3 regions of the Priestia sp. JV24 genome follow, and region 3 is predicted to be linked to each of the others. Evidence: riboswitches for the same ligand, from Rfam matches in the RefSeq annotation. Region 3 holds a riboswitch; each other region holds the start of a gene.
What was found. Region 3 has a riboswitch for S-adenosylmethionine ahead of OK414_RS05885 (hypothetical protein). Riboswitches for the same ligand answer to the same signal wherever they lie in the genome.

Region 1: linked by a shared signal. The riboswitch ahead of OK414_RS19880 (sulfite oxidase-like oxidoreductase) and the one ahead of OK414_RS05885 (hypothetical protein) in region 3 are both predicted to bind S-adenosylmethionine.
Region 2: linked by a shared signal. The riboswitch ahead of OK414_RS06935 (trans-sulfuration enzyme family protein) and the one ahead of OK414_RS05885 (hypothetical protein) in region 3 are both predicted to bind S-adenosylmethionine.

The regions. Positions count from the first base shown of each region.
Region 1 is NZ_JAPCIN010000022.1:127,052-137,778, forward strand. Features, by position in the region: gene OK414_RS19825 (hypothetical protein) at 423-617, opposite strand; gene OK414_RS19830 (AraC family transcriptional regulator) at 1,101-1,973, opposite strand; gene OK414_RS19835 (MEDS domain-containing protein) at 2,225-2,794, opposite strand; gene OK414_RS19840 (manganese efflux pump) at 3,218-3,799, opposite strand; gene OK414_RS19845 (DUF1232 domain-containing protein) at 3,919-4,560, shown strand; gene OK414_RS19850 (DUF3973 domain-containing protein) at 4,604-4,876, opposite strand; gene OK414_RS19855 (hypothetical protein) at 5,118-5,405, shown strand; gene OK414_RS19860 (WGxxGxxG family protein) at 5,678-5,950, opposite strand; gene glp (gephyrin-like molybdotransferase Glp) at 6,386-7,651, opposite strand; gene moaC (cyclic pyranopterin monophosphate synthase MoaC) at 7,766-8,254, shown strand; gene OK414_RS19875 (molybdenum cofactor biosynthesis protein B) at 8,267-8,779, shown strand; gene OK414_RS19880 (sulfite oxidase-like oxidoreductase) at 8,813-9,475, opposite strand; SAM riboswitch class I at 9,551-9,657, opposite strand; gene OK414_RS19885 (hypothetical protein) at 9,802-10,170, opposite strand; gene OK414_RS19890 (YjgB family protein) at 10,574-10,727, shown strand, end outside.
Region 2 is NZ_JAPCIN010000012.1:239,212-249,938, forward strand. Features, by position in the region: gene OK414_RS06900 (YppF family protein) at 82-276, opposite strand; gene OK414_RS06905 (YppG family protein) at 506-919, shown strand; gene OK414_RS06910 (hypothetical protein) at 951-1,097, opposite strand; gene OK414_RS06915 (CotG/ExsB N-terminal domain-containing protein) at 1,241-1,708, opposite strand; gene OK414_RS06920 (CotH kinase family protein) at 1,880-2,965, shown strand; gene OK414_RS06925 (spore coat protein) at 3,195-4,283, shown strand; gene OK414_RS06930 (hypothetical protein) at 4,353-5,015, shown strand; SAM riboswitch class I at 5,182-5,299, shown strand; gene OK414_RS06935 (trans-sulfuration enzyme family protein) at 5,371-6,516, shown strand; gene OK414_RS06940 (trans-sulfuration enzyme family protein) at 6,500-7,681, shown strand; gene OK414_RS06945 (hypothetical protein) at 7,815-8,105, shown strand; gene OK414_RS06950 (hypothetical protein) at 8,006-8,272, opposite strand; gene OK414_RS06955 (SIMPL domain-containing protein) at 8,335-8,994, opposite strand; gene putP (sodium/proline symporter PutP) at 9,223-10,701, opposite strand.
Region 3 is NZ_JAPCIN010000012.1:34,266-44,992, forward strand. Features, by position in the region: gene OK414_RS05865 (M48 family metallopeptidase) at 70-822, opposite strand; gene OK414_RS05870 (hypothetical protein) at 1,124-1,318, shown strand; gene OK414_RS05875 (GNAT family N-acetyltransferase) at 1,517-2,023, shown strand; gene OK414_RS05880 (amidohydrolase) at 2,071-3,225, shown strand; SAM riboswitch class I at 3,288-3,389, shown strand; gene OK414_RS05885 (hypothetical protein) at 3,458-3,700, shown strand; gene OK414_RS05890 (M20/M25/M40 family metallo-hydrolase) at 4,170-5,783, shown strand; gene OK414_RS05895 (VOC family protein) at 5,802-6,599, opposite strand; gene OK414_RS05900 (CotG/ExsB N-terminal domain-containing protein) at 6,747-7,118, opposite strand; gene OK414_RS05905 (GNAT family N-acetyltransferase) at 7,232-7,678, shown strand; gene OK414_RS05910 (MFS transporter) at 7,976-9,145, opposite strand; gene OK414_RS05915 (hypothetical protein) at 9,320-9,514, shown strand; gene OK414_RS05920 (NCS2 family permease) at 9,546-10,727, opposite strand, start outside.

The sequences.
Region 1 (10,727 bases), on a different contig from region 3:
TTTCTTTTGAAGACAGCTGGAATTTCATTTTGTATCAAACTGGTTTTTGTTTAATTTCTATTGGCTTTTTTAGCGTATTCATTACAAACTTATTATGGAAAATGAAAAAAGATAAGTAAACTATTAAAGATTCAATGAATACGTTATACCCCCCTACAAAAATAAAAAAGACCTTCCGCTATTAGAAGATTTTTTTGGGATATTTGCTTTAAGCGCTTGTAATCTTGATTGAGAATCATTGGTTTGTCTAATTACTTTTTCCACCATGTATTGATATCCATATAAAACAACGGCTAAAACCGTAGTCATCCCCCAGTACATGCTTGGCGACATCTTTTTCATTTTAAATGTGACGTTGGCATTAGAATCCAATCTTCAAAAAAGAAGCATCTAGCCTTTAAAGACTAAATGCTTCTTCTCCTTTACACCTTATAAATTTCATTAGACGACAGCCAGTCAACGAATTGATGATACGGATAATAGGTAGTCCCTTTCAGCTCTATCGTAGTCCCTTTCAGCTCTATCTTTGGAGCTCCGGGATATTTAGTTAACAGTTCTTCAATTTCACCATTTGGAATTGTATTAGGAATTCCTTCTTCTTTCATAATTGATGCCATTGTAAAGAATCAAAAGAGGCATAAGCATATAGTTGAACTAGTATGGTATGTTGTGTTGTGTTCGCTGTTATAACTGCGGCCATTAGCTCCATACTTATTTCACTACTTATCTCAATAGATGATAACAATTTTTTTTTAAACTTGGGTTTATTTAAATCATTCCTCTTTTTTTCTCTTAGTTGCTCAGTGCCGTTTGGAATCTGCTCTATCTTATTGAATTCTAGGATAAAAAAGAATTTTTTGCAGTAAATAAATAGTTTATATAGTCTATACCAATCTAGCTGCTATATCGCCTTGCTGAAAAGAATTGGACAACCGGAAAAATAATTAAACAAAGACATATCACTACAAATAAAAATATGTTACCAAAATCATTTAAAATCGTAATCCCGCTTATTAATGTTCTAAATTGACCTAATGTAAACTTCCCAATTTGAACATTTACTGCTTTTTCTACCTTTTCTCTTCATTACGGAGTCATCATTACTTTTTTAACACCGGTATCCATATTTCACTTTTAAAGGTTGGCGACGTTACATTTTTATGTTCATTCCATAATATTTCCGGCCCTTCTACTTGCTCATAATTTGAGGATGGAAACCATTCTGAATAAATTCGTCCCCATACATTTTGTAATGTCTCAGGAAATGGTCCGACTGCTTCGAATACAGCCCATATTCCAGCTGGCACTTCAAGTTGTACTAAATCATCGGGACAATCCTTAGTTGTAGCTACACCGATATAATGGTCCAGCTGTCCTTTTTCCTCCATTCTCCCTTCAGAAAAGTTCAGAGATGCACTAAGCAAACCCAATGGTGTAACATTAGAAAGTTCTTTTAATTTACGTACTGTTTCATCGTTTAAGCTTTCCCACATAGCAGCAATCTTTGGGTTAACTCCATGAAAAATGATAGGAACTCTTTCTTTAATACCAACTATATGAAAGGCCTCTTTTTCCTCAATTCGATAATTCATTTCATTTCCTCCTTTAATTGATAACTGAAAGGTCATTTTTGGAAATGCTTTAAGTGAACTCCCATTTTTTTTAGCTTCCGAAGGAGTTATACCGTGTAGATTTTGAAAAGCCCTTGTAAACGAATCCGGTGAGCTATAATTGTACTTGATCGCAACATCAATGACTTTAATGTTACTATCTTTAAGTTCAAATGCTGCAAGTGTAAGTCGTCTTCGGCGAATATATTCTGATAAAGTAATACCTGCAAGAAAAGAAAACATTCTTTTAAAGTGATACTCAGAGCAAAGAGCCAGCCTTGCTACTTCTCTAAAGTCGATATCATTCGTTAAATTCTCCTCAATATAGTGTAAAGCTCTATTCATATTTCTAAGCAAATCCATTTGTATGACCTCCCTTATTATCAGAATAACAGGATTTGAATAAGGCTATCCGACATTTCATGCACAGTTATGCAGGCTTTTTCCTTCTATTCATAAGTTCCTACACACTTAAACAAGTTATTCAAGGTGCAATTTCAGCTAGCATAATAACTTTAGAAACCAACAAATAAAGAGCCTTAAATTATAAGCCTCTTTATTTGCTCTTTATTTACCTTTGTTTTTTAAAAATAAAAGCTCAAGCACACTATTACTTACACTGCATCTGTCATTACATATAAATTGGATGGAATAATTTTGTTTTCTAAAATTAAGTATGGATGGCACTTCATTAAAGCAAGTTTAAGAACTTCCGGTACTCTCTCTTCATCATACGCGCATACTAAATGTAATCCGCCTTTATTTACTAATTTGTCGGCTTCATTTTCAAACTCTTCTAAAATAGGTATAATTCCTTCTTGCTGTCCCCATTCGACATGAGCCCATATTTGAAAAGCCGTATTGTTTTTATAAAAAGGATCTAAGTGTTTAGAGAGATGTTCAAAAATGATGGCAGGCTGAAAGCTTCCACTTGAACAGTAATAATCAAAATTATTAATGGTATGTATATATGCTAGTCGGTCTTTAGTCAGAATTCCCTCTAATTTTTTAAAAATCAGCGGAATTAGTCTCTCACTTTCGATAACTAACGTATGTCTCTCTTGTTCAATCCCCGAAACAATATAAGACACAAGATTATCTAAGTAACTTCTCATATCGTCAATATTGTAGTAAATATGAACGCTTTCATTATTCTGTATTAATTGAGCAAACTGATTTTTCAAGTGTGTACGCTCCCTTATATAAAATCAACCTAAATTTTAAGACTCTTAAACTAGTGAATTATCTATTCATTAGAACAATTCTACGCTTTGCATTCTTGTCTGTCAAAACTAGATGTTCCCAGCTTTGTTTTGGGGTGTACAGCTGGTTTTTAGAATAGTGTATCTATATTGATTGCAAACGAGATAACAGTTGCGACAGTTATTCCGGCGCTTTGACTAAATAATACTATACCCTTCTCAAATACGATTAAAACTTAATAAGAAAGAATGAAGTTTTCTTACCTCTTCATTAAATAAATTCTTATGTAGCATTGATAAGAGTATTAATCATCTATTTTTTAGTTTGTATAACCTATGGAAAACTAGTTACTACAAAACACACAAAAAAAACACCACTTGCTTTAGTAAGTGGCGCCTTTTCTTTTAAAATATTTGAGTAAAGGCTACAATTAAAATCGTAATTCCGCTTATTAACGTTCCGCATTGACTCAATGTAAATTTCCCAATTTGAACATTTGCGGCTTTTTGCCCCACCATTACCCCTAGCCATACTGTGATAAAACTGCCAAATGCTGATGTAAGCGAAATAGCTAAAGGTGATAACCCAAGCAAACCAGCTCCTAGACCGTTTGTAAGTGCGTTCGCTGAAAGTGCTACACCTAAAACACTGCTTTCTATCCATCCAATAGAGTGTACTTTTACTTGACCCGTACTATCTAATTGATCAATTCCGTTATTTCTCTGGGAGCCGACTAATAAAATAATTCGAATCCCAATTAGCGTTAATAATACGACGGCTACAATAACATGGAAAACTCCTGGTAAGATGGTTGAAATCCACCTACCAAACGTAATTCCCACCATGCTAAAGAGGAAACAAATAGCCGCTATCAGTAAATTAGAAAGCCATTTTATCCTTACCTTTCGAACTCCGTATGATATTCCTACACCGAAGTTATCTATACTCGATGATAATGCAAAACCTAATATGAATAACCATTCCATTTTGTATTCTCCTTTTGTTGATAATGTTGAGGAGATTTGCTTATTTGTTGCATATATTGTTGATAAACCTTCAATACAATAATCACTGCGCGTTGAAAAATATGAAGAGGTGAATCGCTATGTCTAAGATCCAACATGACCAAAGCCTTGGTTTGTTATTAAGGTCTTTATTAAAGGAAAATGCTTTATCTATGCGGAAACTTAGCTCACTTACGGGGATTGATACGGCAACTATCTCACGGATTATAAATGGAAAACAGCAAGCAAATCTACACCATTTAAAACAATTTGCACACTATTTAAATACTCCTCTTGAAGCATTGATTGACCCTACTGGAGCTGCTTCAAACCATACAGAAAATGAACTAGAAACAGGCATTCATTACTCCATCGATAAAATTCAAGAAATACTTAAATCTTTTAATATAGTGGATACAAACTTTACGATTGAACGTGTAGAACAAGAACTAACAAAATATAAACAATATGCACAGACAGACGAAGGACACAGCATGATTTGTAATAACTTTCAAACCAAAATAGAGCAAGTAGGCAGTGTCGGAACCTTTATTGATCAACTAAAGCAAATGTATCTTGAATACTGTAACGAAGAAACGTCAGCTGCCAAACGCTCTATTTTAGGAAGTGCGCTATTGTATTTTATTTTGCCTACCGATATTATCCCAGACTATGTCTTTCCAATCGGCTATTTAGACGATGCAATAGCTGTACAACTAGTGATGAATCAGCTTACAGAATAAAAACTGAATTTTATTAAGCGAACTGGACGCGGCATGCCGCTAGTTATTGTGAAAACGGAACTTTTTCTGAATCATGACGATGAGCAGGTAAATATTCTATGGCTTTCTTTAATTTAGATAATTCCTTTGGCACAATCTTTTTGATGATTTGTTCTTTTTCACATCGTTTGCATGACTCGTGGTTGCATCTATGTGCACACATACCTAAAGGGATTTTCTCTCCTACAAATGGATCTATATAGACTCCATTTTCAAACAGCTTACTCTTAATAAGATTTTCATTTTGCAATCTGCAGCAAGTAACGCAATAGTACATTCGTTTTCCACTCTCTTTCTTATATTTGATTTTGAAACATCTTATGAGAACTGATCAACAGAAGTGCTTGTTCCTATATTAAAAGTTGAAAAAATCTCAACAGGCGTTGAAGAATACTCAACACACATCACTTACAAACATATAGTTTAATAATGACATCATAAAGAGTGTCATACATTGAGGAGGGAATGCGGTGAAAATAAGAGGTATTATTAACGCTATAATCGGTATTTAGTTTGTTATTGCCCCGTGGATGCTTGGTTTTTCATACGATAGAGGAGCTACTTCAGCAAGTATTGTATTTGGAATTCTCCAAGTCATCACATCTCTTTTAGGAGCGAATAAACCAGGATGGAATTCATGGCAAAACTGGATTCCCCTTATTAGCGGATTATGGTTTGTTCTTTTTCCTTTTATTTATTCATTAACAGGTGAGGTACTTTGGTCTAGCATTATACTTGGGTTAATGACCGGGCTATTTAGCTTATGGAGCTTGAACTCTAAATTAAAACTAAAAGCTGTAAGTTAAAATACCAATAATATTCCACTATTTACTTAACCTGTGGAAGATGCCGCCACGCATCGATCTATGGGAGAAACGATTCTGCAGCAGAAAAGCTCCCTACAGAAATAGGGAGCTTTTTCTACTTTTTATGTAAAGCCTACACAGATTCAGTCAACGTAATGTGCTTTATAGAAAATAACAAAGGTGTCCCTAATTGCTAGAAGACACCTTTATGGACTCTTTAGAAAGCTAATTTTTGACAACCATTATTTATCTCTACTCATGCAAAATAGATACTAACGAACTTTTTCTTCACGGTCATCTCTTCTTTTAAGACCAAAAAGACCAGCTAATCCTAGTAATCCTAGTAATTCCCAAGGTGAATCATTGTCATCATCCACATCAGTTGCTGTAGTGACATTTCGAGTATTTACGTCATCATTATAAGTATTTACGTCATCATTATAATTTGTTCTATCTACGTTATTGTTTTCAGCATTAACCGGCAAGATGAAAGTCATCATAGCTAAAGCTAACGTACATAATAAAACAGACCATTTTTTTCGCATAATTTCTCCTCCTTTCCTTTTGTTAATAGATAAAGTTCCCAACGTTATTAGTTACTATTCGTTAAGTAAATATATCTTTTGAAACTACTCACTAATACCCAAAATAAAGAAGCCTTTGAAATTAGTATGAATATATTTCTTGTCTATTAAGCAAACTAGCCAAGATGCAATGAAGCATCACTCATGAAATCTAATTACATCATAGAAAAAACTACCTTCTCCCTAACTCCAAGGTAGTTTTTTCATTTCCAGGCTGTATATGTTATACAATTATAGTTAACATAATCGCTCTTTCCAGAACACATCATAAAAACGAGCCCTTAATACTCAAGGACCCGTTCGCCTACTCGCTTTTTCATTTATTTGATACATTATTGATCTACCAGCATTTTGAACACTATTCAGACTAGAACTTTTACATAAAAAATAAACTTTTTATACCCAAAGCGAGCTCGTACCTTCTTTTTCAAGATGCAGCACGTTCACTTCTGTTCCTTTATCATATCCATGCTCTCCTCCTGGAAGAACAATCAGCGCGTTTGCTGCAGCTAATGACGAAATAGCGCCTGACTTGTCCATGCCAACAGGCGTCACAACAAGCTTTCCGCCTTCGTCTGAAATCTCTCCTCGCACCATTCGCGTAAAAGCATTAGGTTCTTTAAAACGTCCGTTTAACACCGCTTTTGTTTTATGTAAATGAGGCAGTGGTGAATGTAAAAAACTGCGAACAATCGGACGAACAAACAGTTCAAACCCGACATAGCAAGCAGAAGGATTTCCTGATAGTCCAAACAGCAGCTGTCCGTTTCGTTCTGCGACTGTTGTGACGCTTCCCGGTCGCATCGCAATTTTGTTAAACAGCACGTTCGCACCAAGCTTTTCATAAATAGCCGGCAAATAATCATAGTCGCCAACGGATACCCCACCGGTTGTCAGTAAAATATCCACTTCTTCAAGCGCTTTTTCTACCGCTTCATAGCAGCGGTCAAAATCGTCTTCAAGCTTCCCTAAATATTTCGGAATTCCCCCGCTTCTTACGATTTGCGCAAGTGCCATATAAGAATTGCTGTTGCGGATTTTTCCTGGTTCTAACGGCTCGTTCACATCAAGCAGTTCACTTCCCGTTGTTAATACACCAACCACAGGCTGCTTCACCACGGCGACATCCGCATAGCCAAACGTAGCTAAAAAAGCCGTGACGCCCGGATTGATTCGCGTCCCTTTCGAAACAAGCACGTCTCCTTTTTTTGTTTCTTCTCCCTTTAACGCAATGTGCTCCCACTTTGAAGCTGGCCTGCTTAACGCCATATACGTTTTGCCTTCTTTTTCATACGACTTCGTTACTTCAAGCATCACAACCGCATCACATGAATGAGGCACTTGCGCTCCTGTCATAATGCGCACCGCTTGAAACGGCTTTACTTCTTCTTCAAAAACAGAGCCAGCGCCGATTTCACCTACAACTTCGAACTCTACAGAATGTTCACTTGAGACTTCTACGCAGTCTTGCGCTCGAACCGCAAAGCCGTCATAAAGCGATTTATTAAAATGAGGAACGTTTTGGTCGGCGATAATATCTTCTCCTAAATAGCGTCCATAGCTTTCGGTGATCGATACGCGCTCGATGCTGCCTTTTCTTTTATATGTCATGACTTTTTCAATTGCTTCAGGAATTGAAATAGGTGTTCTGCTTTCTAACATACATTCTTCACTTCCTTTATGTCTGTTCACTTTTTGCACTATGGTGTAAAATCATAGCATATCTCACTATTTCTATCATACAACAAAATTTACTGAAAAAGGATGAAAACACCGATGTCTTCTTTTACACATTTTAATGATCAAGGCCGTGCCAACATGGTCGATATTAGCGAAAAATCTATTACGCGCCGCGTCGCAACAGCTCGTTCAAGCATACTTGTTAACAAAGAAATTCACGAAGCCATTGTAGAACATAAAATTGGAAAAGGCGACGTCCTTGCTGTCGCACAAGTAGCGGGAATCATGGCAGCAAAACGCACGTCTGACATTATTCCGATGTGTCATCCTCTTTTATTAAAAGGCGTAAACCTTTCATTTGACTGGGATACAAGCAATGATCAGTACCGTTTATTAATAGAAGCAACGGTTAAAACGGAAGGCTCAACGGGCGTTGAAATGGAAGCTTTAACCGCTGCTTCTGCCTGCGCTCTAACCGTTTATGATATGTGCAAAGCCATTGATAAAGGCATGATTATCGGCGAAACGTATCTGCTTGAAAAATCTGGCGGCAAAAACGGTGACTATAAACGTATGGAATCATAAAGGAGGTACATAATGAGCGTACACGAACATAAATCTAAAGCAACTCAGCCCGTTCGCTGCAAAGTCATTACGGTATCAGACACACGTACGAAAGAAACCGATAAAAGCGGCGCGCTAATAATCCAGCTTCTGAAAGAACACGACATGCAGATCGCTTCCTATGAAATTGTAAAAGACGACCAAACGTCGATTCAACAAGCCATACTTGCTGGCTGCAGTGATGAGAACATTGACGTTGTTCTCACAAACGGCGGGACGGGCATCACAAAACGAGACGTCACCATTGAAGCCGTTCAAGCGCTGATTCATAAAGAAATCGTTGGGTTTGGCGAGCTGTTTCGCATGCTGAGCTACACCGAAGATATTGGCAGCGCTGCGATTATGAGCCGGGCAATTGCCGGGACGATTAACGAAAAAGCCGTTTTTTCTACACCAGGATCAAGCGGTGCGGTTCGTCTAGCGATGACCAAGCTGATTTTGCCTGAACTTCGCCATGTTGTGTGGGAATTAAACCGCCAGCGCTGACAAAATGCCTATGCACACGCATAGGCATTTTCATTAATCATAGTCTTTATGTACCCACTCATCTTCTGGAATACCTAAATCTTCTCCAGAAAAACGCTCTTCTTTAAACGGATCTCCTCTAAGATGAAAGCCGTTTTGCTCCCAAAAGCCAGGATGATTTTCATCAATAGCTTCAAAGCCTCGAAGCCATTTAACACTTTTCCAAAAGTACAAATGCGGAACAACCAATCGCAGCGGATATCCGTGCTTAGCTGTAAGCGGCTCTCCGTTAAAGGAATGAGCGAGAAGAATATCGTCTCTCAGTAAATCTTTTACTTCAATGTTTGACGTATAGTCATTATCTCCATGCAGCATGATGTATTTACTTTTTAACTCCACGCCAACTGCTTTTAAAAAGTCTGTAAACAGCACGCCCGTAAATTCATTATCAAGCCTTGTCCATCTCGTTACGCAGTGAATATCACATTTCACCGTTATTTGCGGCATGTCCAATATATCTTGATACGAAAGCGTCACTTCTTTGTTTACTAATCCAAACACTCGAAGCGTCCACTCCTCTAAGTTATACTCCGGCACGTCGCCTTCATGTAAAATCGGAAAGCGCTCCGTTACTACCTGACCCGGAGGCACTCGTCCTTCATACTTTGGATCAATTTCCGGTGTTTTCATTCGTTTAATACGGTCTGCTTTGTTCAAATTATCACCTCATTATTTTTTGTACATAAAAAGCCCTTCCTTAAATAAATAAGGAAGAGCTTTGTTTCAGCTTCTTCCTTATCTCTAAGAGCGATACACTCTTAAGGATTTGGCACCATTCTGTCATAGACAGCGGTTGCCGGGTTTCACAGGGCCAGTCCCTCCACCTCTCTTGATAAGGAAACAAATTGTATTTGTTTTATGTAATAAAGTCAGTATTAAGCTTTTTGTCATAATTGTCAATATTATTTTTCTTTTCCGCCAAAAAACTTTAAAAACAGATAGGGTTATAAGGTTTTAGTCTACTAAAATACCATGTAAATCCTTTACCCTTCTCCATCAATCATCGTATACTTCCTGGCAAAGCGCTTGTAGTAAATTTGCTCATCCTCTTGTCCATCGTTAAAAACAAGTCGATTATGATCAATATCTTTTTCTTTTAACACGTATCCCTTTTCATTCATCAGTTGAATATATTCATCTAAATGTCCTTTTTTCACCATATAATGAAGAGCATCGTCTGAATCTGTAGTCCTTGCTACACCTTGACTTCCCACTTCTAACTTGAATACAGCTGTTGCTGTTTGAACGGGACGATAATCTCCAAACACTCTTTCCCAATTTAAGAGCAGCAGCGCGCCGAAGATTATGATACATCCTCCAGCCGCTACGGTGAGCACAAATCGTTTTGACACTACTTTCTCTCCTTTACCATTCTTTTTCTTCTATTTAATACAACAGATTTCCCTAAACTTGTTTTTACGCCAAGTCCTAGATACACAGCAGCAATATATACATTTAACAAATACTTGATTTTTTGTATCATACTTACAATTATTATCTAGTTTTTTATAAAACATTAGAACCCTCTCTATATTACGTTTTTTTACCTAATAAAGGAACAGAAACCAATCTTTTCGCCTATGATAAATGAATCGTTTTTTGCTTTTCACTTTAACTGACGTTTACATTCTAAAAGACGTGTTACATTATATATATCAGTTACCAACTAAACTAAGACTCCTTGACTATTCTGGCCTACCTGTTCTTTTAGGTAGACTGAGGTTGCTAAATCGTTATATATAGGAGGAAAAAATCATGAAAATGAAACAACGAATATCAAAAGCAGCGGCGGCTGCAACGATTACAGGAATTGCTGCGTTTGGATTTGCTCCTGTCGCTCAGCTTGATACACCAGCACATGCAGCTACATCTCAAGAAACAAACAGTCAAAGTCAAACAGCTGTAAAAA
Region 2 (10,727 bases), 200 kb from region 3:
TATAAACAAGTCAAAAAAGAAGTATGTGTCCACTTTATAGGAAACAAAGAAACCACCGATTTCTCGGTGGTAGTAAAAAAATTAATCATCTTGTGCACTAAAATCGGGCTTAGTAGCTCCAATTTGTTCGAGTTCACGTACAGCGGCTTTGTAATTCATAGGAGTTAAAAAACCTTTTAAATACTGCTGCTGAGCAAAATCGAGTAATTCATTACTTGACTGCGGCTCATACTGTTTCACCGCAATAAAAGCTTCTTGAAGTTCGTTCACATACATGTAAATTCCCTCCTAATCCCCATTTGTGCCACTACGTATCGTAGTATCACTTGTTCTTATCGTACCATATATTTAAATAATCTCGTTTTTTTGAAAAATTTAAACTTTCGACAGAAACCTACATATTTTTGAATGTGTTTTCCAAAAGTACAAGTAGACGAACGTCACCTCTTATTTCTGCATACATACTATATATTATGTAATATTAAAAAGGAGGTATTGATTTTGCATGTATACAAGTAAGCATTATCCGTATTATGAGCAACATCAACCAGAACGTTTTGATTTAAGTCAGGTACATCCATTTCCGCAGTATCATCAGCAGCCATGGACGGAAGCTTATATGCCGCAACATCCGTACGCTCAGCAACAAATGCCTTTTGGTCCTCAGCAAATTCCCTACATGAACGGAATGTACCAGCAGCCCATGTACAATAATGCAGGTGCGCCTTTTAATCCATACCCTAAAGCTCAGCAACAAAAGCCTCAGCCTTCTCAATTTCAGTCATTAATGTCTCAGTTTAAATCGAGTGATGGCAATTACGATATGAACAAGATGATGAATACTGCGGGGCAGATGATGGGAGCCATGAACCAATTAACATCCCTAGTTAAAGGGTTTTCCGGGATTTTCAAAGTATAAGGACTAGAAGGTGTTTTCTAGTCCCTGCTTATTATTTTTTCTTTTGATTTTTCAAATAGGTTTCTCCAAGAAGTGTAAATACTTCATTGTAAGTTAATCCAGACTGAGCATTTAAACGTTTGACTTCTTCGACATCTGTTGTTGATGAAGTTGAAATTTGATGCTTGCTTTTTTTCATAAAACCTCTCCTTCTCTATGTAAAATGAATAACATCCATCTTAGTATATTTCCAAATGTGCCCTACTATAAGTGGAAAAAAACGCCGAAGACACTCATGGTTCTTCGGCTTTTTTTTGCAATAAAGATGAGTGTTTAGAGAAATTAAGAGCGGCGTGAACGACGAGTAGAACGACGTGAACGACGAGTAGAACGACGTGAACGACGAGTAGAACGACGTGAACGACGAGTAGAACGACGTGAACGACGAGTAGAACGACGAGAACGGCGAGTAGAACGACGAGAGCGGCGAGTAGAACGACGAGAGCGGCGAGAAGAACGACGAGAGCGGCGAGAAGAACGACGAGAGCGGCGAGAAGAACGACGAGAGCGGCGAGAAGAACGACGAGAGCGGCGAGAAGAACGACGAGAGCGGCGAGTAGAACGACGAGAGCGGCGAGTAGAACGACGAGAAGAACGACGAGTAGAACGACGAGAGCGGCCAGTGCTACGAGAAGAGCGACGCGGCTTTGTTAGTGGACCGGCAGTTGGCTCTTGAAACATAAAAGATTTCAGTTCTGTACATTCCAGGGCTTCAGCAGCCTCTTTAATTTTTTCAGGTGTAATATGCAATACAAAAACCTCCTTGTCAATTGGACTAGGTCTTGCATTAATAGAATACGCACTGATGCTTGTCCTTGATATGAGTCAAAAGTGGAGTTTGCGCAAATAGTTGATGCGGTGGGGTATCATGGAGAATTTACCCTTCATATACTTTAATAATTGAAGAAAGGTGGTCGAATAATGAAGCAAAAAGAAATCCCTCAATACGCTCTGTTTGTGAATGTAAAAGATTTAAAGGAAATGCAAAGAGATATTTGGTCAGAAGAAGCGATTCAGGCAACGATGAAGTTTAACAAAAAACGCTACGATATTGATTTGCTGCTAAGAGGCTCCCACATTCGGAAGATGAAAAAAAAGTCATATTATATTGAATTTTATTCTCCAAAAATATTTCAGCGAGCCAAAGAAATACACCTAAACGCTGAATACAAAGATCCATCGCTTATGCGCAACAAATTGTCCCTCGATTTTTTCTCTTCTCTGGACGTTTTATCTCCGCATTCTCAGTTTGTCACCCTTAAGATTAATGGGAAAAATGAAGGAATATATCTTCAGCTCGAATCGGTAGACGAACTATTTTTGAAAAAAAGAAATTTAGCGGATGGATCCATATTTTATGCAGTGGACGGAGATGCGAATTTTTCTTTAATGAGCGATTTGGATAAAAGGCCGAAAACAACTTTGTTATCTGGATATGAAGATAAAGCAGTAAGAGAAGGGGATGAGGAAAAATTAGAAAAGTTTATATTTAATCTTAATACGTGGACAAATACGGAATTCGAACAGAATATTGAGAAGTACCTGAACGTCGACCGCTACTTATCTTGGTTAGTCGGTATTATTTGTATGCAGAATTACGACGGTTTTGTCCATAACTATGCTCTCTATCTAAATCATGAAAGCGGGCGCTTTGAACTGATCCCATGGGATTATGATGCAACTTGGGGAAGGGATGTAAATGGAAAAGTAATGGAAGGAGACTATGTCCGCGCACAAGGATTTAATACGCTTACAGCTCGCTTACTGGCCGTGAACAGCATTAAAAAGCGATATATTCAAAAAATGAACAATGTTCTAAATAATCAATTTACAATAGAATACATGAAACCAATCATTTATCAACTGCATGAGTATATTGCTCCTTATGTATTAAAAGATCCTTACGTAAAAGATAACTTGGAACAATTTTACAAAGAACCGGAATTTATGCTGTCTTTTATAAAAGAACGAACAGCGTATATTGAAAATAACCTTTTGACTCTTTAAAAAGAGATAGATTTATAGGCAATTTATAGGCAACAGTGGATTTTGTTAATAATAGGCAAATGCAGGAAATCAATAGCTGTACATGATACGTATATATACAGTATGAATGACCAATAAGGATAACTAATAAGGAGGAAAAACAATGAGTAACTATTACTATGGCCAAGAACAAGGGCAAAATCAAAATCCGCGCCAAAAATCAAGCCAAAAACGCAGCCGAAATATACAAATGCCTGATAAAGGCTATTCTTCTCACTTCAAACCCCTAAAAGGAAGAGTGGTGACCGTTTATCGTGGAGGACCTGAATCTAAAACAGGTTATTTAGTTGACGTGCAATCAGATTATTTAATCTTAGCAGTGGAAAGCAACAATAACAATAATAACAATAATGGTGAAAATAACAACCAAAACAACCAAAACAACCAAAATAACCAAAATAATAATCAACAAGAATATACACTTGTATATTATCACTTAGCCCATGTAAAAAGTATCACTGAAGATACTATGTCAAATTCGGCACAAACGTTTACTGGAATTAGCGCAGAATTAGAATTATATCGAGGAAAAACTTTTGCTACAACTTTATCATTGATGAAAACTAAATATGTGCAGGTTAACCAAGGTGGACCTGAGAAAAAAGCAGGTCAGCTTCTTGATGTCTTAGGTTCATTTGAATCTGCTTATATAGTATTACTCACAGAGGACGACGGTGTCATCTATATTAATACTGAACACGTTAAGAGTGTGAGTGAATATCAAAACAACAATGGAAATCAAACTAGTCAATCTGCAAATGAACTCTTAGTGAGCCAAGAACCAGAATATATGAAATCCAAAAGTTTTAACGATCTTTTTGCCCACCTTTCTCATAAATGGGTATCAATCAATAATGGAGGACCTGAAGCTGTAGAGGGCGTGTTAGTACAAAGCCGAAATGGTACATTTACACTTGTGCAGAATAATCAAGTATTACGCTTACAGCCAAGACACGTTAAAACCATTTGTGTAGGAGCAAAAGGGGCTTTTAAGCAAAACGATAACAATCAAAATAATGAAGAAACAGAAGAAAATGGAGAGACTGAAGCTGCGAAGTCTACAGAAGAACGCACAGGCGGACGTACGGGAAGTCGCACAGGCGGACGTACGGGAAGCCGCACAGGTGGACGTACAGGACGCCGCACGGGTGGACGCACAGACGATCGTTCTCGAGGACGCCGCACAGGTGATCGCTCGGGAGGACGCCGTACGGGTTCACGCTCTTCAGCACCGGCCGAGAAAGTTATTAAAACGAAAAATTATCGTTGGAAAGCATGATGAAATGGAACATAAAAGGTGCTTATAAAGCACCTTTTCTATCATATAGGAAAAAGGAGGAGAATGAGAATGAGTATGAATCATTATATCAATAAAATTGTAGAGTTAGATATTTCAGGTAAAACGACATTTGTTGGCAGACTTATTGATCTTGGATTAGATATTATGGTTTTGTATAATGGACATGATTATTTGTATATTCCTCTTTTACACATGCATCGTTTGCGGGAAGTATCAGAAGAAGACTATACGGTTTTACGTGAAATAGAAGAGAACTTAATAGAAGAAAGTCAGCGGATTTCTTATCGTAATATTTTACAGCAGGCAAAAGGGAAATTTATTGAAATTTATGTAACAGGAGGAAAATCATTGCATGGCTATATTACAAGCGTGCTGAATGATTATCTTGTGTTTTATTCTCCAGTGTATAAAAATGTCTTTGTTTCTCTGCATCATTTGAAATGGCTTACCCCTTACAGTAATGAGTTAACCCCTTATTCTTTAAGTGACAAAGAGCTCCCAGTAAGACCTGCCTCTGCACCTTTTGTCAGAAACTTTGAAGAGCAGCTTAAAAAATATGAAAATCAACTGGTTGTATTAGATTTAGGGGATCAATCAGAAAAAATTGGCGTACTTAAAGAAGTTTCTAATAATATTGTTGAACTAATTACGGCAAATGGAGAAAGTATGTATTGGAAGTTAGCTCACGTAAAATCTGTACACTTGCCTTAGAAAAAGAGACCTCGCTTTCGTCTCTTTTTTTATGTGCTTATCAGGACAAGTATATTGAATAAACAAATGAGACGATTTAAATTTTTTAGAAAATTATGTTGACAATACAGAAAATCTTTATTAAAGTTATTAACAACAAACGTTAATCACCAACAATTATATAGAACTCTTATCCAGAGTGGCGGAGGGACTGGCCCTGCGATGCCCGGCAACCATCAAATGAAACATTCATTTGAACGGTGCTAATTCCTGTGGAACATCAGTATTGTTCTAACAGATGAGAGAAATCGTGTATAAACGAACACTCTTCCATCTGTGAAGAGTGTTTTTTATTTTGAGTTAAGGAGAGAAATAGATGAAAATTGAAACATTATTAGTTCGTTCAGGAGTAGGCCGTGACCCTTCAACAGGTTCTATTACAACACCCATTTACCAAGCATCAACATTTGCTCATCCTGCTTTAGGGCAAAGTACAGGATTTGACTATGCACGTACGGCAAATCCTACTCGTGCAGCATTGGAAGAAGCAATTGCTGCTTTGGAAAAAGGAGAAGTAGGAGTAGCATTCGCTTCAGGAATGGCGGGGGTAATGGCAGTTTTAGCACTATTTAAAAACGGAGATCATTTAATTGTATCAGAGGATTTATACGGAGGAACGTACCGAGTACTAAATGAAATTTTTTCAGAGCAAGGAATTACTGTTTCATACGTCAACACAGCCCATCTCGAACAAGTAAAAGATGCGCTTCGTCCCAATACGAAAGCTTTATTTATTGAAACACCTACGAATCCAATGATGCACGTGACTGATTTGCCAGAAGCAATTGCGTTAGCTAAACAGCATGATTTGCTTACTATCGTTGACAATACCTTCATGTCCCCTTATTATCAGCGTCCTTTAGAGCTTGGAGCAGATATTGTGATACATAGTGCAAGCAAATACATTGGGGGTCATAATGATGTAGTTGCTGGTCTTGTAGTGGCTCGATGTAGTAGCTTAGGAGAGAAAATTCGTTTTTATCAAAATGCAGCTGGGGCAATCTTAGGTCCACAGGATAGCTGGCTGTTATTACGCGGTGTTAAAACGCTAGCGCTTCGTATGGAAAAGCATAATGAAAATGCACTGAAAATTGCAAATTGGCTTACTGCTCATGATCTCGTGGAAAAAGTGTATTACCCTGGTCTTGAAACACATCCAGGCTATGAAATCATGAAGAAACAAGCAACTGGATTTGGAGGCATGATTTCTTTTGCTGTCTCACACCCTGACATCGTTTCAGTACTTTTAGAAAATGTCAAAGTTATTACATTTGCAGAAAGCTTAGGGGGCGTGGAAAGTTTAATGACATTCCCAGCTCGTCAAACACATGCTGATATTCCGGAAGAAATTCGAAATCGTGTCGGAGTAACAAACTGTTTACTGCGATTATCAGTTGGAATTGAGCACGCAGATGATTTAATTAAAGATTTGAAGGAGGCATTTGATGCATACCAACAATAATAAATATAGATTTGGTACGAACTTAATTCATGCAAATACAGGAATTGACGGTCATTTTGGAGCGGTTAACGTACCTATTTATCAGGTATCTACATTTAACCAAGAAGATGAGACGAACAACGGCCGCTATGACTATTCTCGTTCAGGAAATCCAACTCGTGAGGCTTTAGAAAACAGCATTGCTCAGCTAGAAAATGGATACGCTGGTTTTGCTTTTTCATCAGGTATGGCTGCTATCTCATCGGTGTTATCTATTTTTGAATCAGGGGATGAAATTTTAGTTTCACATGATACGTACGGCGGGACATATCGTGTATTAACACGGTTATTTTCAAAGTTTGGTATCAAAACAACTTTTGTTGATACAACGAAGGTTGAGAAAGTAGAAGAAGCTATCACAAAAGATACGAAGGCTATTTATATCGAAAGCCCTTCAAATCCATTTTTACAGGTAACGGATATTAAAGCAGTAGCAAGTTTGGCGAAGGAGCGCAACCTCCTTACAATTGTGGATAACACGTTTTTAACACCTTATCTACAGCAGCCGATTGACCTTGGCGTAAATATTGTGATTCATAGTGCTACAAAATATATCAGCGGTCACAGTGACGTCATTGGCGGTCTAGTTGTGGTAAGCGATGAAAAGCTAGCAGAAGAAGTAAAGTTTGTACAAAATGCTTTTGGTGCTATCTTAGGACCGCAGGATTGTTTTTTACTGCTTCGAGGAATTAAGACATTAAAAGTTCGTTTAGATCAGCAGTTAAAAACAGCGCTGCAGTTTGCAAAGTGGCTTGAAGAACAATCTCTAGTGAGCCGTGTATACTACCCGGGTTTAAAAAGTCATCCAGACCACAAACTGATTTCAGAACAAGCAAATGGATATGGAGCTATGATTTCTTTCCAAGTACAGGATGAAAAAGTAGCGCGACATATTTTACAAGGAGTCAAATTGGCTTCAATTGGTGTTAGTCTAGGTGCAGTTGAATCCATTCTAACGCATCCTGCAACAATGTCTCATGCGAGTATCCCAAAAGAAGTGCGTGAAGAAAAAGGAATTACTGATTCACTTCTTCGCCTTTCAGTAGGGTTAGAGGAATTCGAGGATTTGAAGCAAGACTTTAACGCTGTTTTTCAAAGCTTAGAAGAAAAGGCGTTAATTAAATAAAGAAAAGAGACTGGGACAAAAGTATTCTAGTTAAAGTTAAACAAGAACTATTAATCAAAATTACTGATTAATAGTTCTTGTTTTTTGTTGTCACGGTGAACGTAGGTTTCATCTATTTCGTTGCTTCTAGCGGTTGATTGGAGGGCAAGGCGAAGACTCCTGCGGGAAAAGCGGAAGGGGTGAGACCCCGCAGGAGCACAAGCGACGAGGAGGCTCATCGGCCGCCCGCGGAAAGCGAAGTCTTGCACGGAAATCAACCGCGGTGTCACAAGCCGTTCAGCTCCTTTATCCCATTTGTTCGTCTTTACACTGGATTGATATCCGTTATATACAGCTATCTAAAAGGTTTGTGTATAGGGACGTAAGCGCAACTTTTTCATCAGAGGAAAGACTGCTGTTTAGAATTCTTTTTATGCCAAGATGATATTTTACATACGGTGTTTGCCGGACGCGTGGATGAGTCATTTCATCTTTTAAATCCTTCATAATGGCTTCGTGAAGCTGATCTTCACTTGTCATGGCTTGTTTAGAAGCGAACGAACGGTTCAACCATAGGGTTTGATAAGCTGCTAGTAAATGTTCAGAAGTCATTGTGCAAAGAGCTCCTTTAAATTAGTTTCTTCATTATAATAATCTATAGTTTACCATAAGTATTAATACGTGTACGTAACTTTTACAGAAGCAGATACAGTCAAGGACTGAGCTTGAATAGGGGGAGAGGCTGCTAATAACTTAGGCGAGGAGCCAGATGACTGATAGACGGGGCCTTCTTCGATTAAAATGGGGATTTGGTTAATAGGGAGCTGCAGCGTGTTGGCAATGGTAAAGGCCTTTTCTTTAGCGTTAAGCAAAGCTTTACTTATCGCTTCTTGTTCATATTTATCATCATTTGTAACGTGGAATTGAAGATCTTGCGCTACGTTGGCTCCGCTTGAAAAAGTAGCGTTATAGACATCGCCAGCTTGTTTTACATCTTGTACTCTTACTCTAAATAAGTGCTGTACTTCGTATCCTGTAAGAGTCGATTTTCCATCACTGTAATCATATTTAGGGTTTATGGTAAACGAAGCTGTTTCAATTTGCTGGTCATTGATTCCAAGTTTTTTTATCTCTTGCAGCAAAGTATTTGAAACAGCTGAATTTTCTTTTAAGGCTTCTTGAACGTCTCGATTTTCCGTGCGGGTTCCAATCGTCATGGAAATTTCATTGGGAACTGCTGAAACACTTCCTTCCCCAATTACTTTAATTTCTCTATTTTGTGTATCTACGCGCAGTTGCTGTGTAGGTTCATAAGGGAAATAAGAATGTTGCATACCAAAAACCTCCTTTATTGATCTTTAGTATATATATGATAAGAAAAGGAGATTAAAAACAAAAAGAGATTGAGACATAACTAAATCAACCGCTAGAAGCACCTACATACATGAAACCTACATTCACCATACCAATAAAAAAATCCGAACGAATTTGATTCTTCATCAAGAATCAAATTCGTTCGGATCTTCCTTCAACTAACATACTTTTCTTCAGCTTCTTTTTGTTTATTTCGATTCTTTTATTAAGATTTCTTTCATTTCAATGAATTGATTTTGAACATCGTTTGACGGTTTCTTTGTTAGTAAACTTACAATAATAACAGCTAATAAGCTTAAAAAGAACCCAGGAATCATTTCGTAAAGGGCATCCTTCAATGGAGTATTTACCCAAATTAATACTGTAGCAGCACCTACAATCATCCCTGCAAGTGCTCCCCATCGAGTCATACGCTTCCAGTAAAGACTTAGTAAAATAGCAGGACCAAAAGCTGAACCAAATCCAGCCCAAGCATATCCAACCAGCCCTAAAATCGTATCACTAGGTTTTAAAGAAAGCAAAATGCCAATAATTGCAACACCTAAAACCGCAGCTCTTCCAACCGTCACAAGCTCTTTGTCAGAGGCCTTGCGTCGGAAAAATGTTTTATAAAAGTCTTCTGTAACAGAGCTTGCCGTTACAAGCAGCTGAGAAGAAATGGTACTCATAATTGCCGCTAGTAAAGCTGCATATAAGAATCCAGTAATTAACGGATTGAAGAGTATATCCGCAAATTTAATAAAAATAGTTTCAGGATCTGCTAGTTTCATACCTGTTTTTTCTACATATGCAATCCCAACAAGTCCTGTCAGCATAGCACCAATAATAGAAATAATCATCCAGCTCATTCCAATACGACGTGCGGGTTTTAACTCCTTAACAGAAGAGATAGCCATAAAGCGAACGATAATATGAGGCTGCCCGAAATAGCCAAGTCCCCAGGCTAAGAAAGATATAATACCTAAAACGGTCGTACCTTTAAAAATGTCAAGATATGCTGGATTAATGTCCTGTACAATATCTATTGTTGTGTTAACGCCTCCAACATTGGTGAAAGCTACAATAGGTACTAAAACTAAGGCAAGAAACATAATAACACCTTGAACAAAATCTGTTAAACTAACGGCTAAAAATCCGCCGAAAAGGGTGTAGGCAATAACAACAGATGCTGTTACAAATAAGCCAATTTGATAATTCACACCAAATGCCGATTCGAACAATCGTCCGCCTGATACCATACCAGCTGAAGTGTAAAGAGTGAAGAAAATAAAGATAACAATCGCTGATACTGTTCGAAGAATCTTGGCATGGTCGCCAAAGCGGTTTTCAAAAAAGTCTGGAATTGTAATGGAGTCATTCGCTACTTCCGTATAAGTGCGAAGACGCGGAGCGAGGATTAAATAATTTAAATAAGCACCAATAGATAAACCTACTGCAAGCCATAAACTTGAAAGACCTGTCACATACATGGATCCTGGAAGCCCCATTAACATCCATCCACTCATATCTGAAGCGCCAGCTGAAAGCGCAGTAACGGCCGGACCTAGTCCGCGTCCGCCTAGCATGTAACCCGATACGTCTTGAGTTGTTTTTGTGTAGGCATACCATCCTATTCCAAGCATTCCTACAAAATAAATGCCCAGTGAAATATAAACACCAATATCCACCAAATCTCCCCTTTATGCATTTTTTA
Region 3 (10,727 bases):
GATTATTCGAGTACTTCTATCCAAATAAAAAAAGCACGCGTTCGCCGCGTGCTTTTTTTATGTATAAACTTAAAATGCGTTTAGGGTGTTATCGCTTAACCACTGTTTGCGTTCAGCTGCATCTTCGAATAACTCATCTGCATTTGTAAATTGAGAAGCAATGACATATTCAATTGTTGCAAGAGGAGCTGTTAGCAAACGCCAGTTTAATACGATTGTATTATCTTGAGTCGTAGCGTATTCTTCACCTAACTCGTCCCACTTAACAGATTCAGGAGCATTGTCTGCTGCTTTTTTAACAGATTTCAAAGCTTCTTGGAATTTTTCACCTGCGCGGCCTTGGTACCATTCTGTTAATAGTTGTCCAATACCTTCATTTGTTTGCTGCTCGTTCCAGCTTTCAGGTACTGTAGCAATGAATTTTGCACGGAATGTCATTTCAGCCTTTGCTACATCTCCACGAACGATGTTTAATCGATATTGACGTCCTAGGTAAGGGAATTTGTCTCCCTCTTCAAAAGAACCAGTTTTAGCTGCAGAAGCTGCTGCTTTAGGAGCCTCTTTTTTAGCTGTTTCTTTTTTTACTGCTTCTTTCTTTGGAGCAGCTGGCTTTTCCTCAGCTGGCTGTGAACCGTTTAGTTGTTTTAAAATCCATGTTGCTTTGCGTGCGATGATTGAACGCACATTGTTTTCATTAAGACCTCTTGGGATAATAACTTTTACCCCTTCTTTGTCACAAATTTGCACCGTGATATCGGTTCTATTTGGAACGACTTCAATTTTGTAGTCAATTGTTTGATTGCCTGTTTGATACGTATACATAAAATTTTTCGTACTCCTTTCTACAAATCTTCATTTTATAAGCAAAGGTAGAGTTTGGTCAAATGAAAGAATAATCAGACAGTTATCAACTGCTGTTGCAGCGCCTTGCAGAATGATATGTATTCCAATATTTAGTGGGAAAGCGCCAATAATAATTGCTTCAATTCTTCTTTAGTTTTTACAAAAACATATAAAAATATGCCGATACTACTAATATAGATTAGACATTCTATGTCTTTAGATGGTATAGGGAATGAAAAATAAAAAAAGCGTTTCAAAGTTTACATGTGAAATGCTATATATGATGGTCATAACACTTACTGTAATTGAAGTGACAAATTATTATCTTATTATGAAACAAGAGCAAGCAGCCTCGATTATGCTAGTGATTACATTTCTGTTTGCTTTTCTTACAACTACCGTGTTCTATTTTATCATACGTCGCTCTATAATGGCGGTTGAAAATTTAACGAAAGTAATGAAAGGGGTTTCGTAAGGGGATTTATTGATATTTGTTCAGTATAATAAACTGTAAGTATTGGTTTTTATGATAGCTTTCATAGAAAGAGATAATGAAAATTGACACGTTATAAAAGCAGTTGTATAGTGAGTACGCAAGGCGGCAGTCTGTCTTTTTTAATTCTTAGTAAACTTATAAGTTAAATAAAATATTTATACATAAGGAGACGAAGGGATGAAAAATGAATTCCGTTTGGCAACAAATGACGACGCAGATAACTTATTGAACTTAACTCTACAAGCATATAAGCCTATTCGAGAGATAGGCATTCCTTTCTTAGCAGCTACTGCTGATCTTGCCCTCGTTAAGAAAAATATTTCTCAAAACCTTTGCTATGTATATGAAGAAGAGAAAAGAATCGCTGCAACTGTGTCTATACGAATGCCTTGGGGAGAACATCCAGGTCCGTTTGCTGTTCCGCATCTTTGGTGGTTTGCAGTAGACCCGTCGTTTGCCAGGAAAGGCATTGGATCTAAGCTGCTGCATCTAGTAGAGGAAGAGATAATAAAAAATATGTTTAAATCACCAGGTGTGTCTTTAGGAACAGCAAAAGAACATCCTTGGTTAGTTGAGATGTATGAACGAAAAGGATATGTTCAAGCTAAAGAAAAGCACCTTGCAGAAGGTTATACGACCGTATTTCTTTATAAAAAATTTAATAAGGTACACTCTTTGTCATAAAAGATAGAGAAGTTCTCCAAATTAAGAAATGTGAAAGAGTGATAAATATGACAGATCAATTACTACTAAATACGCTAATAGACATACGCCGTGAGCTGCACCGGTTTCCAGAGCTTTCAATGAAAGAATATGAAACAACTAAACGTATTAAAAAGTGGTTAAAGCACTATGATATTTCTATAGCTGATGCATTCCAATTAGACGTAGGAGCAGTAGCGGAAATTGTGGGAGGAAAGCCGGGACCTACTATCGCAATTCGAGCTGATATTGATGCGCTGCCAATTGAAGAAAAAACCAATCTGCCATTTGCATCTGAAGTAAACGGAGTTATGCACGCATGCGGCCATGATTTTCATACAGCTTCTATAATCGGAGCAGCCACTCTTCTTAAAGAGCGTCAGCAGGAGCTTTGCGGTACGGTACGGTTTATCTTTCAACCGGCTGAAGAAACGGCTTCAGGGGCAAAAATGCTAGTTGAAAAAGGTGTGCTCGAAGGAGTAGAAGCGATATTTGGGATGCATAACAAACCGGATCTTCCTGTAGGAACCATTGGCATCAAATCGGGAGCTTTAATGGCAAGCGTTGATCGTTTTGAAATTGACATCAAAGGAGTAGGAGGTCACGCGGGCATCCCTGAAAAAACAGTAGATCCGATTGCTGCTGCTGGTCAAATTGTTACTAGTTTACAAACCATTGTCAGCCGTAATCTCAGCCCCTTTCAAAATGTTGTTGTCAGCATAACTCAAATCCATGGAGGGAGCTCGTGGAACGTCATTCCTGACAAAGTAACGCTTGAAGGAACGGTGCGTACCTTTCAAGAAGAAGCGAGAGAAAAAATACCGGGTCTTATGAAACGAACTGCTGAAGGGATTGGAGCAGCTTTCGGGGCTTCAGTAGACGTTAAATGGTATCCATATCTTCCTGTAGTAAACAATGATGATACGCTGGAAAAACTGGCTATTAACGCTGCAGAGAATCTTAGTTATCAAGTCGTAGAAGCTGAACAATCGCCTGGAGGAGAAGACTTTGCCGTATATCAGCAGCATGTACCAGGATTTTTTGTATGGATGGGTACAGCTGGAGAATATGAATGGCACCATCCTTCTTTTTCATTAAATGAAGAGGCATTGCTTGTAGCAGCTTCTTATTTTGCTAATCTAAGCTTTCATTTTTTGAATTCATTCCATTACCGAAAAAATTAAAATATTTTTATTTTTCTATTTACGGGGATGGAATTGTTTGATAAAATAAATTTTAAATTAAAAAGTTATCACGAGTGGACGAGAGATCTGGCTCTTTGACTCCACAGCAACCTACGAATGTAAGGTGCTCCTACCAGCAAAGCATGTGCTTTGGGTGATAAAACGGGTGAAAAACTCATTTTGCATCAAAGCAAAATGAGTTTTTTTTATTTTTCTAAAAGGAGAGGGTTTTATGAGTCATACAGCAGTTGCAGCACATACAGGAGAGAAAGCATTAAAGGAAGCAGTGAAATTATTAGGAAAGCATTATCAAGTAGCTTATCGTGAGTTAGAAACATTTTATGAAATTGTGGTCGAAAACCATGTTCGTACATATGCTGTAGGCATAGATATTAAAGATATACAAAAAGCAAATGAACTAGAAATTTATTCATCATGCTGTTCCAAGCTTGAGCGAGTAGGCTGTCTTTTATAGAAGAAGTCTGCTCGCGCCTCTATTTTTTAAGTGTTTTTAAATAGAAAGCATGGTTTTTGACAAGCAAAGAATCTGGTGGGTATAATCAATACTCAATAGATTTTAAAATTAATCATAAATTGTCGAAATTTTTACACAAATTAAAGGTTACATTCGAAATGAATTGTGGTATGTTATAAAACAAGAATATTTTATGAAAGGAGCATTGAAATGGAAATGTCTCTTGAACACGGAAACGATGCAGGAAGCGAACAGCTTATTGATCGTATCCTAGACTTTTTAGAAGATGACCAAAAGTAAAAAAAGAGTGTGCGGTGCTATCCCTAGCCGCGCACTCTTTTTTTATCATGTGCGTAAAGGCAGCGCCATACTATGATACATAGGGATAGAATGAAAGGGTCTCTGTCAAAGGGATTGACGAATGGTTTTGTTTGATAGAAAATTTAGAAAAAGGAAAGAGATGAAGGGTATGTCGAACAAAACATCTTTGTATCAAACAAAAGCACAGTTAAAAAAACTTGTAAGCGAATTGGTTTCTATACCTAGCGTGACAGGAACGATGGCAGAAGTGGAAATGGCTGAATCGATAGCGTCGTATTTATTGAAGCTGCCTTACTTTCAAAAAAACGAGCAAGTCGAGCTTCATTCAACAGGAGACGGGCGATCGATTGTCACAGCTTTTGTTCAAGGGAAAATTACGAATAAAACAGTTGTACTAGTAAGTCATTACGATGTAGTGGATGTACAAGATTATGGACAGTGGAAAAAGGATGCTTTTCACGCTGATACATTAACGAGTACTTTTTATAACCATATGGAACAAGTTCCGGCGCACGTACAAAAAGATATGATAAAAGGAGACTGGCTTTTTGGCCGAGGAACGATGGACATGAAAGCAGGCATTGCCCTGCATATCAGTATGGTTGAACGAGCATGCAACGGGGAGTTTGACGGAAACATCCTGCTGCTGTCAGTGCCGGATGAAGAAGTAAATTCGCTTGGGATGAGAAAAGCAGTGCCTGTTCTTTTAGAACTTGCCCGCAAACATCAGCTGGATTTTTCTCTCATGCTAAATGCAGAACCGGTGTTCAGCCGCTATCCTGGAGATCAAACGAACTATGTGTACTCAGGATCGATTGGAAAAATCATGCCAAGCTTTTTGTGTTATGGAAAAGAAACTCATGTAGGGGAACCGCTAGCTGGTTTAAATGCTAATTTACTAGCTTCTTATTTAACAAAAGAAATAGAATTAAACGTTGATTTTTGCGAAAAAGTAAGAGATGAAACGAGTCCACCTCCTACGGTGCTGATACAAAAAGATTTAAAAGAAGAGTATTCAGTTCAAGTTCCGCACTCTGCCGTTGTATTATTTAATTTATTTATGTTAAATCGCTCTCTTAAAGAAGTAACAGATCTGCTGTTGAAATCGGCTGACAAAGCGGCTTTGAATGTAAAAAAACATTATAATAAAGCCGCTAGGCAGTACGCTGAGGGAATGGAGGGTTCATCTCGTGATGTGAACGTATGGACGTATGAAGAACTTTATACTCATGCAGTCAAACAGCACGGCGAAAAATATGTGCACGAAATGGAAGCAGCACTTTTGGCACAAGAGGAGGATGACAGAAATAAAACCATTAAATTAGTAAACTCTTTAGCTGGTTTATGTAAAGAAGCAGCTCCGATGATGGTCTTATTTTTTACGCCGCCTTTTTATCCGGCCGTTTGTTCACATGATGATCCATTTGTACAAGAGATTTTGTCAAACGTACAGGCAACTGCCAAAGAGCAATTCCAATTGGAGCTAGTTGAACAAAGTTATTTTGGCGGAATTTCGGATTTAAGCTATGCCAGCCTGCAGCATCCGCTTCATACATTTAACACGTTAGTAGCCAATATGCCCCTATGGAATAAAGGGTATCATATCCCGCTAGAAGAGCTAGAGGAGCTGAAGATGCCGGTGCTGAACATTGGACCGCTAGGAAGAGATGCGCATCAATGGACCGAAAGATTAGACGTTCAGTATTCCTTTGAAATTTTGCCTCATTTCATTTATCAAGCTATAAAAGAAGCACACAAATAAACATCCGTCCGCGGATATTTATTTGTTGAATTTAAAAGAAGCTCCTTGTACGGTAATTTGTTGCGGTGTTAGAGCGTGATCCAATTCAACCAAAAATGGACGTTCTCCAACTTTTTTTAATGTATCATGGACAACACCTTGTGTTCCGCTGCAAAAAATAAGGTTTCCTCCATTGACATATAGTTTTTGACAACGTGCATCAAGTAAAGAGTCTTTGTAGCTTTCGCCAGACTGAACGTCCAGCAGTTTCGTCCACTTGCTGATGGATTCTTCGAGGTTATGTACAGCACAGTAAATATTTTTTAGCTGCAGCTGACCAGCTTGGTGGGAAGAAAGATCCGCTAGCTTTGGCTTGCGTTTTTCTTCTGGTTCACCCCATTCAATAAAAAAAGGAAGAGGCAGGGAATCGTGGTCAGCTTCAATAAAACACATTTTCCATTGAAGTCTTTCTCCATCATTGGTTTGGCGAGAACCCGCTACAGGACCTTTTACAGTGACGTTCTTGCTTTCCAGCTCTTTTATTAGCAAATCCATATCATCTGTACGAAGTGCAAATCGGCCAAAATGACCAAGCGGTGTATGTTCGTTAACAAGCTGCTGAATAAGGTCATTATCTGTAACGTTTTGAGCTAACGCGATATCTCTAAGCCCAAGCCATTCAATATAGCTGAGGTTAAAATAAGCCAACGTGTTAAAAGTGCCCCATTTTTCATGGATGCCGCCTTTAATGACATTTATTCCGTATTCGTTTAGTTCTTTCTGAGCTTTAATAGGATCAGGTGAAAAATGAACAAGATGATCAAAAGATAAGTGCATGGATAGGCCTCCTTTTAAGAGAGATTCTTTCCCATTATTATACGTTGTTTTCCTTTTCAAGAAGAGTAAAACGAATGATTATGTAAAATAAAAATCTTAAAAAAAGCAAGCCGCGTATGTTTTAAACTCGACTTGCTTTAGATTTATTTAGCGACCACAGCCATGCCCTTTAAAGCAGCAGCCAAATGATTTATTAAACCATGGATATGAGCAGCAAGGTGAACCGCAGCGACAGCGGCGACGGCTAGAACGGCGAGTAGAACGGCGAGTAGAACGACGAGTAGAACGACGAGTAGAACGGCGAGTAGTACGACGAGTAGAACGGCGAGTAGTGCGGCGAGTAGTGCGACGAGTAGTGCGACGAGTAGTGCGGCGAGTAGTGCGGCGAGTAGAACGGCGAGTAGAACGACGACGAGAGCGTCTGTGAAGAGCAGTTGGCTCTTGGTACATAAACGTTTCAAGCTCAGTAGAAGCAATCGCTTCTGTTGCTTCTCTAATTCTTTCAGCAGTGATATGCATATAAACACCTCCTGGCTAATTCGGTACATAATACAATATGTACAAGGAAGGCGTTTGGATATAGTGAAAACATGGAATTTGTCTAAATTTGTGAAAGAAATGGAGTGGTTTTCATGCTTCAAATCCTCGAACATCAAAGAGTGGATATCGCTCTTCAAATAGTAGCTGTGCAAGTAGAAGCTTATCAAGAAGAAGCAAGGCTCATTGGTTTTTCAGATATTCCTCAGCTTACAGAAAGCAAAGAAGATATTATGAAAAGCAAGGAAGTGTTTATCGGAGAAATGATTGAAGGTAAGCTAGCAGGAGTGCTGTCGTTTGAAAAAGAAAATGAGCGATTAACGATTTGCCGCCTCGTTGTGCGTCCTCGTTACTTTCGAAAAGGAATCGGAAGCTGTCTTTTAACACATGTACTTCAAAGATATTCTGAATGTGAATGTATAGTGTCTACAGCCGAAAAAAATACACCTGCGATTAAGCTGTACAAAGCACATCAGTTTTCAATTATAAAACACACTGCAGCTGCTGATAACCTTGTGTTAGTAACGATGAAAAGAGATTAAGACATCGCTAAATTAATCTAAAGGCCAACAAATGAGCTACATGAGCTAGTAGGAATCGACTGTTGATTTCCATGCAAGACTTCGCTTTCCGCGGGCGGCCGCTGAGCCTTCTCGTCGCTTGCGCTCCTGCGGGGTCTCATCTCTTCCGCTATTCCTCAGTAGTCTCCGTCTTGCTTTCCAATCAACACAGCTAGAATACTCATAACAATAAAAAAATCCGAACGCGTTGATTCTCCATCAAGAATCTCGATTCACCGTTCGGATCTTCTTTCGACTAAAATAATGTTGTCCCGGCCTCTACGATGAGAGTGTTTGCTCAGAATAATCTAGAGCTGTATGACGCTGAATCAGCAGTAAAGCAGCTAAAGTGACAACAGCTCCGATAATAAAAGGCAGCGTCATATTGAGTTTAAAGGCAAATGCACCAAGCAGAGGGCCAAAAATACGCCCTAAGCTATCCATTGAGGCGGTCAGCCCCGAAGCAGAGCCATATCCTACTTTGGTTCTCATTGTAATTAATGAGAGGACACAAGGACGAATAAGGGCATTTCCTGCTGTAAATATGCACAAAAATAAGGTAGCATTAACGGCACTAGAAGATAACAAAATAGACGTAAATCCTATTGCTGAAACTAATAAGCCAATGGCCATCAGCTTTTTTTCATTTCCTTTTTTAAATCGCTGCAGCACACCGCCTTGAATCAGCGCTTGAGTTAAACCGCTCGCCATAAACATCCATCCGATTGTCGTAGGAGTAGCATTAATTTTCGCTATTTGAAAAAATTGAAAAGTAGCTTCTAAACCAGCGAGCGTAAAAGTCGCTAAAAATGAAAGAACATATAAATACTTCATAGCTCCTTGAAAATCTGACGTGAAGTCATGCCATCTCGATGTCTGTACTTTATCAGCAGATTCTTTTCGTAAAGATTCTTTTAACGTAAAGAATGAGAACGCTGTCATAATCAGTGACAAGATACCAGAGATAACGAAGGGAACAAACAAGCCGAAAGATGAAAGGACGCCGCCTAATGCCGGTCCAAAAATAAAGCCTAAGCCAATCGACATTCCTAACAGTCCCATTGCTTTCGTTCGGTTTTCTTCATCTGTACTATCAGAAGCATATGCAAAAGCACAAGGAATAACAGCTCCTGCAAACAAACCTCCGATGATGCGCGACGTATACATTAAAGTCAGAGAGTTTTCTGCCACCGAAAAAAGAAAAAAGCTTGCGCTAAAGCCGAGTAAGCCCCAAAGTAAGATGGGACGCCGGCCTTTTATATCGGAAAGCTTCCCCCAAAAAGGTGCGGTAATAAAAGATGCGATCGAATAGCTAGCCATTAGTATTCCTAAATTGACCGTGCTTGCACCCGTGGCACGAATAACTTCAGGTACGATGGGGATGATCACTCCAAAGCCGACAAATACCATAAAAATAACAAACATTAACGTTCCAAGCTGTTTGTTCATATGCAATTAAGCCCCTTTCTCTGTAGAACATGCCGTGAGTTTAGTATACCAAATACAAAGAAGTTTTTTACGTATATTTGGTAAAAAGCGTTTTATTTACAAATGGATAACTATGTTAATATTTACCTGTTGTGCTGAGGATGATACAATTAAAAGAAAAGGGACGTGAAGTGATTGCCAATATGGATTGTATTTGCTGGGATCATAGGCGGTCTTTTAGGGTTTGGGGCGCTAGTGGATTATATAGCTAAGAAGAGAAGTATCGAATTAGATCCAGAAGAAGGAATAAAGAATGCTTCTGATGCAGAACAAATCTATGTGGAAAATTATCTTTATCAAACAAAAGAAAATAACAATCACTTTCAATAAAAAAAGCTTGGAGACGAATCTCCAAGCTTTTTTAATGCGGTAAAAAGATGAGCTGATAGAGGAATAAAACAGCAAAGACATACACAAGCGGATGGACTTGTTTGCCTTTTCCTTTTACCAGCTTCATTAACGGATAAGAAATGAAGCCAAGCGCAATTCCTGTTGCAATACTTGATGTAAGGGGCATCGCTAGAACAACTAAAAAGGCAGGGAACGCTTCATCAAAGTCATTCCAATTAATTTTAGCTACAGCGCCCATCATCAAGCTTCCGACAATAATTAATGCAGGTGAAGTAATAGCTGCTACGCCAGAAACCGAGCTTACAACCGGACTAAAGAACGCTGCCACAATAAATAAAATGGCTACCGTCACACCCGTTAGACCTGTACGTCCGCCTGCTGCTACACCAGATGAAGATTCAACGTAAGCCGTTGTTGGGCTTGTACCAAATAAAGCTCCAATCGTTGTACCAAATGAGTCAGCGAGCAATGCTTGACGTACGCGAGGCATCTTATTACCTTTCATAAGACCGGCCTGTTGAGCTACTCCTACCATTGTACCTGTTGTATCAAAAATTGTAACAAGTAAGAAAGAAAAAACAACTGTGTACAGATCATGATGAATAACATCTCCAAAAGCAGCAAAAGGATTTGAAATCATTAAGCCGTCTGGAAGGTGAGGAGAAGCAAACAAGCCTTTATCAAATGAAAGCTGTCCTCTAAAGAAAGCAATTAACCCCGTAATAATCATACCGAAGAATAAAGCGCCGTTTACATTTAGCGTATATAAAATGATTGTAATCGCAAGTCCAATCAGTGTTAAAACTACTTTTTCAGACTGCAAATCACCAAGTCCAATTAAATTTGACTTATTTGCAACAATAATACCGGCTGAACGAAGCCCGATAAAAGCAATAAATAAACCGATACCAGCACTAATCGCGTGCTTTAAATTGTTTGGAATAGCTTCAATTAATTTTTCACGAAACGATGTTAACGATAGGATGATAAAGATAATGCCCGCTACGAATACAGCTGAAAAAGCAGTAGCATAGTCGATACTTCCATTTGAACCAACAACTAAAGCAGCAAAGTATGCATTCATTCCCATACCGGGAGCAATAGCGATTGGATAGTTAGCTGCAAGAGCCATCCATAGCGTAGCTACGACTGCTGAAATAATAGTAGCTGTAAATACTTGATCAAAAGGAAC